DNA from 4 places in the Lysinibacillus sp. A4 genome. Region 4 is predicted to be linked to each of the others. Evidence: riboswitches for the same ligand, from Rfam matches in the RefSeq annotation. Region 4 holds a riboswitch; each other region holds the start of a gene.
The links. A riboswitch is a leader RNA that binds a small molecule or an ion and turns the genes downstream of it on or off. The one in region 4 is predicted to bind cobalamin.
Positions count from the first base shown of each region.

Region 1: linked by a shared signal. The riboswitch ahead of NY607_RS12660 (ABC transporter substrate-binding protein) and the one ahead of NY607_RS18420 (glutaredoxin family protein) in region 4 are both predicted to bind cobalamin.
Region 2: linked by a shared signal. The riboswitch ahead of NY607_RS15490 (hypothetical protein) and the one ahead of NY607_RS18420 (glutaredoxin family protein) in region 4 are both predicted to bind cobalamin.
Region 3: linked by a shared signal. The riboswitch ahead of NY607_RS00175 (hypothetical protein) and the one ahead of NY607_RS18420 (glutaredoxin family protein) in region 4 are both predicted to bind cobalamin.

Region 1 is NZ_JANWTB010000005.1:305,615-309,224, reverse strand. Features, by position in the region: gene NY607_RS12665 (FecCD family ABC transporter permease) at 1-547, opposite strand, end outside; gene NY607_RS12660 (ABC transporter substrate-binding protein) at 544-1,512, opposite strand; cobalamin riboswitch at 1,650-1,832, opposite strand; gene NY607_RS12655 (acyl-CoA dehydrogenase family protein) at 1,890-3,557, opposite strand; gene NY607_RS12650 (class I adenylate-forming enzyme family protein) at 3,559-3,610, opposite strand, start outside.
Region 2 is NZ_JANWTB010000007.1:106,027-109,636, forward strand. Features, by position in the region: gene NY607_RS15480 (tyrosine-protein phosphatase) at 1-198, opposite strand, end outside; gene NY607_RS15485 (ABC transporter substrate-binding protein) at 344-1,294, opposite strand; gene NY607_RS15490 (hypothetical protein) at 1,278-1,835, opposite strand; cobalamin riboswitch at 1,994-2,191, opposite strand; gene NY607_RS15495 (glutathione peroxidase) at 2,316-2,861, opposite strand; gene NY607_RS15500 (hypothetical protein) at 2,942-3,496, opposite strand; gene ytvI (sporulation integral membrane protein YtvI) at 3,587-3,610, shown strand, end outside.
Region 3 is NZ_JANWTB010000001.1:30,219-33,828, forward strand. Features, by position in the region: gene NY607_RS00170 (elongation factor G) at 1-737, shown strand, start outside; gene NY607_RS00175 (hypothetical protein) at 855-1,610, opposite strand; cobalamin riboswitch at 1,837-2,020, opposite strand; gene NY607_RS00180 (GNAT family N-acetyltransferase) at 2,266-3,033, shown strand; gene NY607_RS00185 (PH domain-containing protein) at 3,196-3,576, opposite strand.
Region 4 is NZ_JANWTB010000010.1:22,209-25,818, forward strand. Features, by position in the region: gene nrdE (class 1b ribonucleoside-diphosphate reductase subunit alpha) at 1-1,147, opposite strand, end outside; gene nrdI (class Ib ribonucleoside-diphosphate reductase assembly flavoprotein NrdI) at 1,144-1,503, opposite strand; gene NY607_RS18420 (glutaredoxin family protein) at 1,500-1,724, opposite strand; cobalamin riboswitch at 1,843-2,020, opposite strand; gene NY607_RS18425 (hypothetical protein) at 2,365-2,646, opposite strand; gene NY607_RS18430 (SHOCT-like domain-containing protein) at 2,656-3,042, opposite strand; gene NY607_RS18435 (DUF2089 domain-containing protein) at 3,055-3,420, opposite strand.

The DNA of each region.
Region 1 (3,610 bases), on a different contig from region 4:
CAGAACCAAGTAGCCAGCCTATTACCTGACGTAATTCTTCACCAGATAAGGCAATCATTAATGAAATGAGGGAACCTAAAAATGAACTAAAAATAACACCTGTTAATATCAACGTTTCCATTTTTAATGAGCGGTCTACGAGTCTAGCAAAGCTCATAACAACTACCATCGTAATGATAGCACCAATCATACTAAAGGTTGGCAGCGCATACAAACCGACAACAGGTATAGAAATACTAAAAAAGATCGTTAAAACAGCACCAACAGAAGCCCCTGATGAAACCCCTAGTGTATATGGATCTGCTAATGGATTTTTTAATAAACCTTGGAAAGCTGCTCCAGCAATAGCTAGAGATGCGCCTACTAGTCCCGCTAATAACACGCGAGGCAAACGAATTTTCCAAAAGATATTGGCGGCTGTTTCATCAACCGCCTTATTCCACAATACTTCTAATGGAATATGAACCGAGCCTATCGCTACGCCACACCAGATGCTAATAAGAAGAAGCGTACATGTTAATGTATAGGCTAGTGCTATGTTTTTCACTTAAATACCTCAGGATAGATTGCTTTTGCTAATTCTTCTAGACCTTCAGCTAAACGTGGCCCTTGACGACTTGTCGTACTTTCATCTACCTGCACAATCGCATTATTTTTTACGGCATTAATCGTATCAAAGCCCGCACGTTTTGGTATTTTCGTTAAAATATCTGGTACATAATGATATGTCACCACGATGACATCTGGATTTTTTGCGATAATTTGTTCTGCATCAATTTTATACCAATTATCGCCATCTACAGCTACATTCTCTGCATTAATCATTTCAAGCATCGCGTTCATAAATGTACCATTGCCAGCTGTATAAATATCTGGCTCATCTGATGCTTCAACTAACACTTTTTTGGGTTCAACATCCTTGACTTTAGACAAAACTTCTTCTACTTTTGCCTTCATATTCGCGACAATTTTTTCTGCCTCTGGTAATTTCCCTGTAGCACGTCCCAGTTGCTCAATTGTTGTATATGTTTCATTAAAGTCTTGTGCATTTTTTACAACAAATACTTTCAAACCTGCTGATTCAAGCTGTGCAATAGCCTCTTCTGAAAGAGACATGCTAGATTCGTGTGAAAAAACGATATCTGGTTTTAAGGCAATAATTTTTTCAATATCGTATTCCATACCGCCAACCTTATCCTTCTCAGCTGCCTCTGGCGGATAATCGTCGTTGTCCGTAACACCAACTATTTCATCATTTAAACCTAGTCCAAAAAGGATTTCCGTATTACTCGGAATAAGTGAAACAATTTTCTCAGGAGGTGCTTCAAGTGTAATGTCCTTACCAAGGGCATCTGTTATCGTCATTGGGAATGTTGCTTCATCCACCTGGGCTGTTTTTTGCTGTGTTTGCTGCTCGTTAGATGGCTTGTTATCTTTTGCTTCCTGCCCACAAGCAGCTAGCAAGCCTACTGCTAAAAATGCTGATAATCCTATTTTCCAAAATTTCTTCATGTGAATCCTCCTTCGTTGATCCGTGCGACATTTCGCTTTATTCTACATCAAAATAAAACCCCTCATCTTTGATCGATGAGGGGGCAAAATCGCACCAAAAAAACTGATACAAAATCCACCACCCTATCCTCGTAGGTTGTCATGTCGTTATAAAGGCAGGTCTCCTGGCTAGTGCTACTTGCGATTTTTCAAGCCTTCCCGAAATCTTCAGTGGCATCATTTGAAAAAACTCACACTTACAGTGGCGGGACCGCATCGGAATTACACCGATTTCCCTTTTCACTTTACTTAAGTAAAGAACCTTTATAATATTCAGTTGATTTCATTATACATGAAAATGAAAGAAGTCGCCTCCATTCAAGACGACTCCCCGGCCATTATACAATTTCAGAAAAGTATTGAACTGTTTTCATTTGTGCACCCATTTCTCTTAATGACCATGTCTGCTCTAAATAAATGTCCGCTAGTTTTTCATATTTCCCACCAAATTTATGTGCCCACTCAACCGCTATGACACTTTCATAAAGGTGCGCCATTTTTTCCGCCACACCTTTTGCTTCAAAAGTTTTCGTTGCTTCGTCTAAAGCGCTAAAAATTTGAAGTTTCACAGACATATTCGCCAATTGTTCTTTAACAATTTGTACTAATGAACTGTTAGCTAATTTGTCTAATCGTTCCTCCATCTCCTGTACAAACAGTTCATGGGCATGAAACTTATCTACTAAACGAATGAGTTCCAAGGCCAAAATATTAGCCGTCCCCTCCCACACCGTCAATACTTGCGCATCTCTTAATAAGCGAGGCGTTACAAAGTCTTCTATATAGCCATTACCTCCATGTAATTCAATTGCCTCACTAGCATAGTGAACAGCTTGCTCTGCCGTTTCCTTTTTCATAATGGCAATATATAAACGATTCATAATAAGATCTTGCTGTGTGCCCTGTCCACTTGTCACTTTATCGTATAATTGAATAAGATCAAAAACTGTCGCTACTTCCACGTGCAACTTAGCTGCAAATTTCCCTAAAGTATCCTGAATCATAGGGTATTGTGTTAAGGGCTTGCCAAATGCATGTCGATTGCTTACATAATGTTTCGCCTCTAAGAAGCCGCGACGCATAATACCAATTGAAGCGACTGCATTACAAATTCTGGAGAGATTTAGTGCTTCTAGCATATAATAAATCCCTTTATTTTGCTCCCCTACAACGTAGGCAAGAGCACCATCAAATTCTACCTCACCAGAGGGAACTGCCCGAACGCCTAGCTTATCTTTCAGTCGGCGAATACGTAGATGATTTGTTGTTCCATCTTCTTTACGCCAAGGAACTGCAAACAACGTTAAGCCTTTGGAACCTGCTGGTGCACTTTCTAGTCGTGCCAATACCATCGCTACACCACACATGCCCGCATTGGATGCAAAGTATTTTTCACCATATAGACGATACGCAGTGCCATCCTTTCTCGCCTCCACCACATTTGCACCAACGTCAGAGCCTCCTTGACGTTCTGTTAAAAAGGTCGCACCTTCATATAAATCTGTGTCACCTGTTGCACAAACATGTGGTAAAAAACGCTGCTTTACCTCTTCATCTGCATAATGATCTAATAGATAGGCAGTAGCCATCGTCAATGTTACGGGACAATAAAAACCAGGTTCTGCATGGGATAGCAAATAACCTTGTGCAAAGCTATAAACATAATTCCCCTTGTGGCCTAGCTGCGGAATATGCTTGTGTACATAGCCTACAATCCCAGTATTATATGTCTCTTCAATCGTTTTTTTATAGCCATCATTAACCCAAACCTCCGATATCTCTTCACCATAGGCATCATATCTTTGAAGGCGAGGCTCACCCTGTCGATCTGTATGTTTTGCCCTCGCATCAATATCACCTGCACATAGCTCACCAAAATCTGTTAACTCTCGTTGGGCATAGGATAAAAACTCTTTATCTAACATCATTTCTACTATTTTTTGAAGCGTGTCATCTTCCGTAAAAAAGTTCGTAGTACGCATTGCTTCTTGTTGTAATACTTTCATGCTATCTCACCTCTTGCCCCTTCAAATTTTGTTTTAATATTTTGCCTGATGCA
Region 2 (3,610 bases), on a different contig from region 4:
ATCGCGATAATCAAAAATGGTTTTAATCCCTAATGTTTCAAATAGCTCTTTATCTGCCAGTGTCATTTTTCCAAGAGCAGCTGAGCGGTAAAATAAACCTTTTTTTACCCTACGCCCATCTTTTGTCTTATATCCACCCATGTCTCGGAAATTATAGACTGCCTCAAATGGAATTACCTTTGTCTCTAATTGCTCCAATCACTACACCTCCTAAGATTATTAAGCATACTTACTTTTATTTTAAAGAACAAACTACATTAATTCCAATTTTCACGCTAGGTAATAATTTAAACCACATAAAAAATGCTAGCTGAATGGCTCACAGCTAGCATGGAAACATTTCTTATTTAAATAATTCGGGGTACACAGCTTTCGCTACTAATTCTACAGCTTCACCAATACGCGGACCAGGTCGATTAGAGATATCTGTATCGATGGACAATACCGCTTTGTTTTGAATAGCTGTCACAGTATTCCAACCATCTCGTTCAAGAATTTCTCCTATTGGATCTTCTGTATCGTTTACTGTTGTTAAAATAACATCTGGATTTTTCGCAATAACATCTTCCTCATTCACTTTTGCCCAGCTATTCAAGTCAGAAAAAACATTATTAACATTAGCTGCATCTAATATTTCTTGCTGGAAAGTGCTAGAGCCTGCTGTATATATGTCTGGCTTAGGGCTAACCTCTAAATAAACATTTTTCGGCGTTTTTACGTCCTTCACCTTCGTTTGTACTTCAGCAATTTTCGCCTTGATCTCTTCATTTAATTTATTTCCTATATCAGCAACATCCATCACAGCAGCAATTTGTTCGATATCTCCATAAACATCATCGAAAGTTGTCGCAGATTGAATAACAAACACTTTAATTCCTGCGTCCTCAAGCGGCTTTAGGGCATCCTTATCACCGATTGTATAAGCAATGACAACATCTGGCTTTAACGCTATAATTCTTTCACTGTTAAAGTTCGTAGTATCAGAGACACGTTCAATTTTTTGTGCTTCCTCTGGATAAGTATCGTACTCAGTTGCTCCTACAATTTTATCGCCAACACCTAAAGCAAACAAAATTTCAGTATTACTTGGTTGTAAAGATACAACTGTTTTTGGTACTTCTTTAAACTCTATTTCCACTCCACGGTCATCTGTCACTTTATAGCTTGTTTTCTCTGCGTGTTGTGTATCTTGCGAAGCATCTTTATTTTTTGTATCTTCAGCAGTGCCACAGCCTGCTAATACCAGTGCAAGTAAGAGCACTGATAGCCATTGGAAATTAAATACTTTCTTCATTGTTATTCTCCTTTTTCTTTTTCATTGGGTAGGATTTACTAATAAACGGTATTTCAGCTATTCCAGCTTGCTGATTCATAAAAACAGCCATGACAAAACATACATTAGCTAATAAACCAAGGTAATCGAAAAGAATAGCAGGAACCTCTCGTTCTTCTGATACTTTGTGTAAAGTACGATATGATTTTTTTGCTTCACTGCGACAAAGATGTAAGGCTGCAGCGGCCTCTGTTCCTTGAGGTAAAACAAAACTTTGAATCTCTTCCTTCACATGGCGAACGTAAAAATCATAACGCTCACTTAACCAAGATAAATCCTCTTCAGTTACTGCTAATTTCCCACGAACTGAGCCATTCACATGATACGCCATAGGTAACATAAGCAATAAATCCTCAGCAACGACTTGAACATCCTCTTTTTTTACCGCAGCTAATGCAACTCCTAGATGTGTTGTAAGGCTATCTGTTCGAATTTCAAAATCGACCGTTGAAGCTTTCTCACGCATAAATGGATAACAAGAATAACGGGCATCTTTTTTCACTTGCTTCCCCCCTATTTTCTATAATGAAAAATTCTTATTTGAAAGGCATAAAAAAGTCGCTCCTTTTTGCAAAGGAACGACAAAAATAACATAATGAGCCATCAAACTGGACAAAGCCTATGTATTTGCCGTATATCCTCCTAGCTTCCGAGAAGTTTTTATACGTTCAAATAAAGGTCGGTCTCCTGGCTTGTACAGTTCGTCACATGAAACGAATGTGTTATAAAGGACCTTCCCATCTTCTTTGAGATAGTGGTAAATCTTTATAATGGCTGCACTTACAGTTGCGGAAACAGCTCCGGTTTTTCACCGGATTCCCGATTATGCTAATTAGCACCTTTATTCTGCAAGAATATTTCATTTGTAAAGCAGTTTATCATATATGCTTCAGAAAAAATAGCTGTACTCAGTTTTAAAATATAGCAATGTTTCTACTTGAAGAGAAAACCCTAACAAATTTTTACATTATTAAGAAATTTACTATAATAGTGTTTCAATTGCTTTTTCAATATCGAGCTGTGAATCTGTTGGTTCAAAGCGTGAGACGGTCTTACCATTAGCATCTACTAGAAATTTTGTAAAGTTCCAGCGAATATTACGACCATCTAAAAAGCTTGGGGCAAGTTGAACAATTGCTTCTGCCAACATTTTCTCCTGCATACTTGCCTTCCCAAACTCTCGGTAATCCACTTCATGCTTTAAATAATTAAAGAGTGGATGGGTAGCCTCTCCATTTACCTGTACAAGCTCAAAAATCGGGAATGTGACCCCATAGTTTACCTTGCAGAGATGCTTAGTTTCCTCCCCATCTTCAGGATTTTGATGGCCAAATTGATCACAAGGGAATCCAAGAACTACAAAATTCTCTTTTCCATATTTATCATACATTTTCTGTAAGTCTTCAAATTGATATGTAAATCGGCATTGGTTTGCCGTGTTAACAATTAACATTGTTTTTCCACGATATGTTTCCATCGATAAAATTTCGCCATTAGGCTTCCGAACTAGATAATTATAAATGCTCATGCATAATCCCCTTTTTTCATTCATTATAGTTGACTATTCTACCGCTCATCAAAGAATTTGCACAAAAAAACACCACCTCGCTACTTTGAACGGATGGCTGACTTATACTTCTTTTTATATTTAGCATCTTGTTCTTCATTAATTAAACGATGGGCAATATCTAATAATTTCGAGTCATTTGTTTGATCATATAGCTTTTTAAATGACATAATAATATCCTGACGAATAAGAGATGGCTGTTTTTCATCTATACATGTTTGAAATCTTTTAGCTAGATACGATACAACCAAATCTCTTTGTACTGGACCCGCTTGTCCAATTTTCCAAATTGCTTGTAATGCATGCCTTGCTGTAGCAGATTGCTCATCGTAAGTCACAGCCCAAATCTTTAAAAAATCCTCCAAGACCCTTTCTTCTGGATCACTTTTTGCAGCTAAAGCGCATAAAATTTGTGCAGCACGTGCACGAGAATAACCATTATTGTATGTAAGTGCTTTTACTAGCTGTTCCCAAACTGCATATGTCCAATCTACAGGTTCCTGCATAATTTTCATTAATTCCTCGTAAGATTCATATTGAATATCGCGATCATGCTCTGTTAAATTACTAAAAAGTTGCAAAATCTCTTTTTCCATAATTCATCCCTACCTTTATTGATTCAGAACGTAATAAAATTTGATTTATGGTACACTTAACTTAATTTTTTTCGCAAAGAAGGTGAGTTTATGAATAAATTTAATGCTAGGAAA
Region 3 (3,610 bases), on a different contig from region 4:
AACCGCAAATTTTATACATGGAAACCATTGCGACGACCGTAACGGGCTATGGTCATTTCGAGCCCCTCAAGCATTATGCAGAAGTTCATTTATTAATGGAGCCAAATCCACGTGGAACAGGTAATACCTTCACCAATGCCTGTCATGCCGATCATTTATCTGTAGGCAATCAGCGCCTTGTTGAAAAGCATCTGTTTGAGCGTGACCATCATGGGCTACTGACAGGCTTCCCTGTAACAGATATTCATTTTACACTTCTAACAGGTCGCGGGCACAATGAACATACATCGGGGGGAGATTTCCGTGAAGCCAGTTTCCGTGCCCTGCGTCAGGGGCTGGAGCAGGCACAAAATGTCCTACTTGAACCCTATTATCGCTTTAAAATGAAAGCTTCAAATGACTTTATCGGTCGTATGATGACTGATATTCAGCAAGCAGCAGGCACGTTCGATGACCCGATTTTATCCGAAACGGATGTTATCCTAACAGGTCGTGCACCTGTTGCCACTTTAATGAGCTACAGTACAACCTTTGCCGCCTATACAAATGGGAAAGGTGCACTCACACTCCAATTTGATGGCTATGATGTGTGCCATAATACAGAGGATGTGATTGCACAGATTGGCTATGATAAAAATGCCGATCTTGAGTATAGTTCCTCTAGTATCTTTTGTGCAAAGGGCAAAGGATATTCGGTTCCATGGCAAGAAGCACAGGCAGCCATGCATTGCCTGTAGGATGGGATGAGCCTGCTCGCTTCGGGTATTTCCGCGGGTATTTCTTTCTTGGGCATAAATATATCTCTACCCTGCCATAAGATATTACAAGCCCTCCAAAAAATGGAGGGCTTGTTTTTATAGTGCACTGACAGCTTTCTTTGTTGGATTGTCCAACAAATATGCGGGTTCAACTATTACATAGTCATGCTTGTTCGTAAAATCAATTAGTACCTTACCAGGTTGACTTTTTAATAGTTGTAGATGATCAATTAATTGCAGTAAAAGCTCGTGACCGTTGCCACGTGGATGCCAGTTGAAATGATAATCATTTAACGCTTGCACCGCTTCAATAAATTGGGCATATTCCTGCTGCACAAATGCAATGAGTTTGTCATGATGAGATGCTAAATCATATAAATATGTTTCGTAAAAGCGCATGACAATCGAGCATAATAAGTCATTGACACGAGCGGCACTTAAAACAGGCTTTGGCTCCAATGATAGACGGTCGAGGTTGGGCTTTGCGCGTGTAGAATCAATGCGCGTAATTAAGTGATACGCTTCTCCGTTGACCTCATAGACAATCGGATTGGTCGGCATGTACATCATAAAACTATTCGTCTTTGTTTTTAGTTCATCTGCTATGGCTGCTTTCGCTAAAAGATGACCGTCCACATCCCCATTTTGTATCCAAATAATTTCTTTATTATATAAGATTTGCTCAAAGAAGCGATCATTACGAATCAGCTTCGTTGCTAATAATTGATCGATCAGAGACTCGACCACCATTCTTGTTTTCGCTTTCTTGGCAACTTCTGTGCGTGGTTGCTTACAAATGTTCAGATCTTCATAAGGCGTTTCCAACGTTGTCGTTACATGAATATTTGTCATACGTGCATCCCCTTTGCGTACATATTTTCAAAACAAAAAGGACTCCCTACTTTTGAGGAAATCCTTCATTTTATCTTCTTTCATCATACAATGCCAAACAAACCCTAAGTATGTGTGAACGAGTTCGATTGTGAACCCTTTCATTTACTATGGGCGTTTGACGTACTGTGACGAACAGAGCATTCTGTTTTGTCAACATGCCACCTCCTATTCCTCGTAGGTTTATGGTGTGTACTCGTAACAGGCAGGTATCCTGACTCATGATCATCGCTTCTTTTCTCCTTCCCGTCCAAAGACAGTGGATACTGAAAAGTCGCTCACATTTACAGTTGCGGGACAGTGTCGGATTCGCACCGACTTCCCTTTTAAGCAAATTGCACGCAATTTACACCTATTACTACACGCTATTCAGTTGTCATAGGAATGAGTATATGCACATTCCTATTAGATTACTAAAATCAATTGTAAAGTAGTGTTTTTCTAAAGTCAAATATCACAATATTTTCCAAACTACTAATCATCCTTGCTTTTCGTGCCTGATTGTTTTCTGAAAATTATGGGAGGATATAAAAACGGTGAACTCAGTATTTTTAATCTTTCAATGACTCTATAATAAAAGATAGTGCGCACTACTAATAGTGAAAGGATGAAAGATATGAAAGCAAGTCAACAATTAGTGACGAGTAATTTAGAGGAAAAAATGAAACTATTTACTCAAGCTGTTTCTGGACAAATTATAGAGGAAGCTCATTTTGTCATAGCCAATACAAATATTCCAACTGATACATTTAATTTGCTAGTAGTGAAATCGCCTATGATTCATAAGGAAAATCATCTTAAACAAAGGATTAATCATTTCATTGTTAATAAACTTCCTTTCAACACGTGGGTGGATGCCAACTATCTAAGCGATGATTGGCTACAGCTGATAAAAGACTGCAATTTACAGGAAGCTGAACGAAATATGATGATGAAGCTTGACCATACACTTCACACAGGTCCACGAATTTCCAATCATCTTACCATCACAGAAGTAAGCAACAAGGAAGAGCTTCTACAATATAAGGAAGTTTTTCTAAGTTTATTTGGAGAAACAGCAGAAAGAGAAGCATTAGAAACTTATTTTCATAAATTCTCACAGGAAAAGTTAGCATCAAATGCTCGAATGTTTATTGGCTGTTTAAAGGAAATACCTATCGCTACGGGATTATTAATAGACAGTAAACATAGCTATGGGATTTATGATATGATGACAAAAGATGCGTATAGGGGCAAGGGGTATGGCAGTGAGATGTTTCAATTCCTACTCAGTCAAACAATTGATAAGCGAAAGCCCGTAGTCTTACAGGCATCAGAGGATGGAAAGAATATATACAAACGCTTCGGGTTTAAAGAAGTTGGAGAAATGATTGTCTTTGAATAAGACTTCGGCAAGGCGTTCTTATTTACGCTTATCAGTATTTTCGAGCCTACCGTAATCATGAAGCCGACTTAAAATCCCTTACGCCGTCCTCTTCTGGCACGACAAAAAAGCCTCGCATATTTGCGGGCTTTTGGTTGTGCACATGTACTATTAGCACCTTCATTACGTCCCCAACACATACTGTGCTAAGACGCTTTGCACCTTATAAATATTTGTCGCCTTATTGAAGTTTTTTTGAATCGGTAATGAACTGCCAGACACCCATATTTTGAGCTCTGCATCTAAATCAAATGTTCCAGCTGTTTCTACTGAAAAATGCACGATATTTTTATAGGGAATAGAATGATACTCCGTTTTCTTGCCAGTCACTCCTTGCTTATCGATGAGGATCAATCGTTTATTGGTAAAAATAAACGTGTCTCTAATAATTCTATAGGCGTTCTTGACTGTCTCATTTGGAATTAATAAATCATGGACCTCCTCCTGTAGTTTTTCTAAATTCACCTCACTTGCATTGCCGATCAATCCATCAAATAAGCCCACTATCTGTCCCCTTTCGCTCTCGTTTATTTAATGT
Region 4 (3,610 bases):
AGATTTCTGTACATAAATTGGACATTTTGACACGTCCAATATTTTTTAAAGGATGTACCTTATTGACATTATCATCAAAGATTTCAAACGGATAGCCTGATTCAAATTGTGCTTTTTTCACCTCTGTGTAAAGCTTTCGTGCATTTAAACGTTTAATTTTACGAATTTTAGGGTTATCAAGTAGCTCGTAGTACATGTCTGAAATAGAAATTTCAGACATACGTTTGCCATATTCTTTAAAAATATCATATGGGCTAAACAAAACAATATCCTTATCACGTTTCATCAGTTCGAAGAAAATACTAGGTATAATAATCCCTGTTGAAAGGGTAGCGAGGCGAATTTTATCATCAGCATTTGGTTTTTTTGATGAAATGAAATTTTCTACGTCTGCATGGAAAATATTTAGATAGACAACACCTGAGCCATTTCGTTGCCCTAACTGATTCGAATAACTGAAAGAATTTTCTAACAGTTTCGCTACTGGGATGACACCACTTGCACGATTTAATATCTCTTTAATTGGATCACCTAATGGACGTAAATCTGTTAAGTTGACCCCAACTCCACCACCAAGGCGTGATAGCTCTAAACAATAGCCAATATTTTCAGCAATACTATTCATGGAGTCATCCATTGATAATTTAAAGCAGCTGACTAATTCACCACGTGCTTTCTTACCACTATTTAAAGCAGTTGGTGTTGCAGGCTGATAGGCTTCCATCATTGCTTCGACAGAGCGTTCTGCTAAAGCCGTGTTTCCTTGAGCTAAATACAAAGCAATAATGACAATACGATCCTCATACTTTTCTAAGATCTCTTCCCCATCACGACTTTTCATAGCATAGCTATCGTAAAATTTGCTTGCGCTCATAAAGGATGGAAAGCGGAAATTATAATCATAGGCTTTCTTGTACAGCTTCTTAATAAATTCCATTTCGTACATGTCGATAAAGGCTTTCTCATAGTAGCCCTCATCAACTAAATAGCGGATTTTTTCTTCAATATCTATAAAATAACGCAAACGTACGTTAACATACTCTAAAAAGTAGCGGCGCGTAGCTTCACGGTCCTTTTCTAACTCCAGTAATCCAGTTGTACTATAACGATTCAGTACGTCATTATTAAGCTTTAAATAGGTTTTCATCTCATTACCCTCGTTTCATAAAACGTTTGTATTGCTTCGTAATCCGTTTGATTACCTCGTAAATCTAATTTCCTTACTAAGGGTACATGATAGGTAGCAGCGATTTTCTCACCAGCAGCACCAAATACATGATGACCGAAGTTACTATTACCACTGGCAACTACTCCTTTACAAAAATCCCTGTTTTTTTCTAAGAAACGTTGTACCTTTGCTGGAATGTCACCTAAACCATCTGTGTAGGTAATTAAGAGATATGGCTTGTTCAATCGCAATTCTTCCGAGAGCTCGATACATTCTGCCTTTAATTTGGATACAACATTTCGGACATTACCTGTACGACTCGCGTAAACAATCATAGGGCAATCAACTCAATTTGAGAAACAATTTCCTGAACATCTCCTATAAAAGTTTCATTCATCTCTAAAACAGGCACACTTAAAAAACCTGCGTCAATAATCGTTTGCTTTGCTTGTTCATCGTGATCGATGTTAACAATTTCAGCTTCAAGTCCTGCACGTTGTAGTTCAGATTTTACCCATAGGCATTTTGGACAAATTGTTTTCGTATAAAGTTTCATAGAAATCCCTCTTTTCATAAAATAAAAAAGCCTATCTCCTCTAGAGAGATAGGCTAAATGGAAACGTTAACATACCAAAAATACTGACGTTCCCATCTCTTAATCCCCGAAGAAATGATAAATTTGTTTTATAAAGGCAGGTCTCCTGGCTTTGCTTCATTCTCTGATTCCCTTCCCATGCCAATGCACAGTGGTTGTAATCATCGTCAGCTTCACAGTTGCGGGGACAGCGTCGGAATTGTACCGAACTTCCCTTTTAAACTACATGTAGTAGTACCTTTGTAAAACGAACACAATATATAGTTGTTGTTCAATAGTTTTAAGTGTACCATCCTTCAAATGAAAAGTAAATCAAGATTCTAAACTTCTTTATTTTTGGATTATTCAGTATTTTAAATTATGTAGTTCCAAATAGATTACCACTAAGCACTTATACCCAAATCAAAAATCTATTTTTAACGATGTACGTGATTTTCTATTAAAATGGATCTTGAATTCTAATTTGTAGTTTTAAGAAATCTTCTATTTTATGTACCATTGAAAATTAGTTGTCTCTATCGTAAGTCCTGAAATAATGATCATTACATTAATAAAGAGCATGCTTTTATCATAACATGCTCTTACCATTCTATCATTGGGATTATAGTCTAACCTTAACCTCAGTCCCGTCCTGAGCTTTGACATCGACTAGCACAAGTCCTTTATAATTTTGTAGTTCCTTGATAATCGGCTTTAGCATTTCTTTGTCGATGAGCGGAAAGGTAAAGTCTATTTTCTTTTTATCGAAGTATACCTTTGTCCACTTATTGGCTTGTTGCTGAATCCATTTAGAAGTTAAAATGGAGAGGACAATGGTTAGCACAGTATAGGGAACAGGGACGGTAAAGCGAACGTCTTTTGCTTTCACTTTTACATGCATCATTCGTCGCCTCTACTCAATGAAGACTGCAACGGAATCCCCGTTTGCTGATTTTATATCTACAATTTGTCCATCTAGTTCATTTTCAATTGCTTCAAGAAGAAGATTGATGTCGATATCTTTTACGTATTTTTCCGATTGCGGAATACTTGCAGCGATGCTGTGTCCTGCCATCAATACGGCTTTGACAAGTTTAATTGGTAAATTTACCGTGACATTATCATTTTCGGTGGATACAACACGGACCTTTAACGTTTTATCTAAATACTTTGTTTTTTCCACAAATTTATTCTCTGATTCTTCTTTCTGTTGTAGCACTTGAATCAGCTCTGATCCTTTATCCGCATCAATTTTGCCTTCTTGAATCATCGTTAACACTTTTGTAATTTCCTCTTTCATGGTCGTTCCTCCCTATTCGTCTTTTAAGAGCTTTATGGCTTCATCTGTTGTGATTTCGCCATTTTCCAGCATGCTTACAATTTTTTTCTCATCTACTTCATTTTTCTTCTTTTGAGCATAGCCAAGGGATGAAATAATATCATTTAGCTTGCCTCGAACTGTTGGATACGAAACCCCCAGTTCCTTTTCAACCTCTTTAATATTTCCTCGGCAGGTTAAAAATACTTCCACAAAATGAAGCTGATCCTGTGATAAGGATGCTAGCTTCGACAATTCAAACTCATTTTCAATGGTCGTGTGACAATGAGAACACTGTAACTTCGTAATTTTCAATGTTTTACTGCAGACAGGACAATTTGTGATTACTTGATAAGCCATAGTGAACTCCTTCCTTTAAGTTAAGCTGATTATATAACAAAGAAATTAAATATGTAAATAATAAAATTAATAATTTCAATTAAAAAATAAATAAAATTAATTTCTGAATTAAAAATGTTAATTAATCGTTGCTGTATTGCTTGTCTTAAGCATCATTACGCAGTACTCTATGTAGTGTTTTCTATTTCTA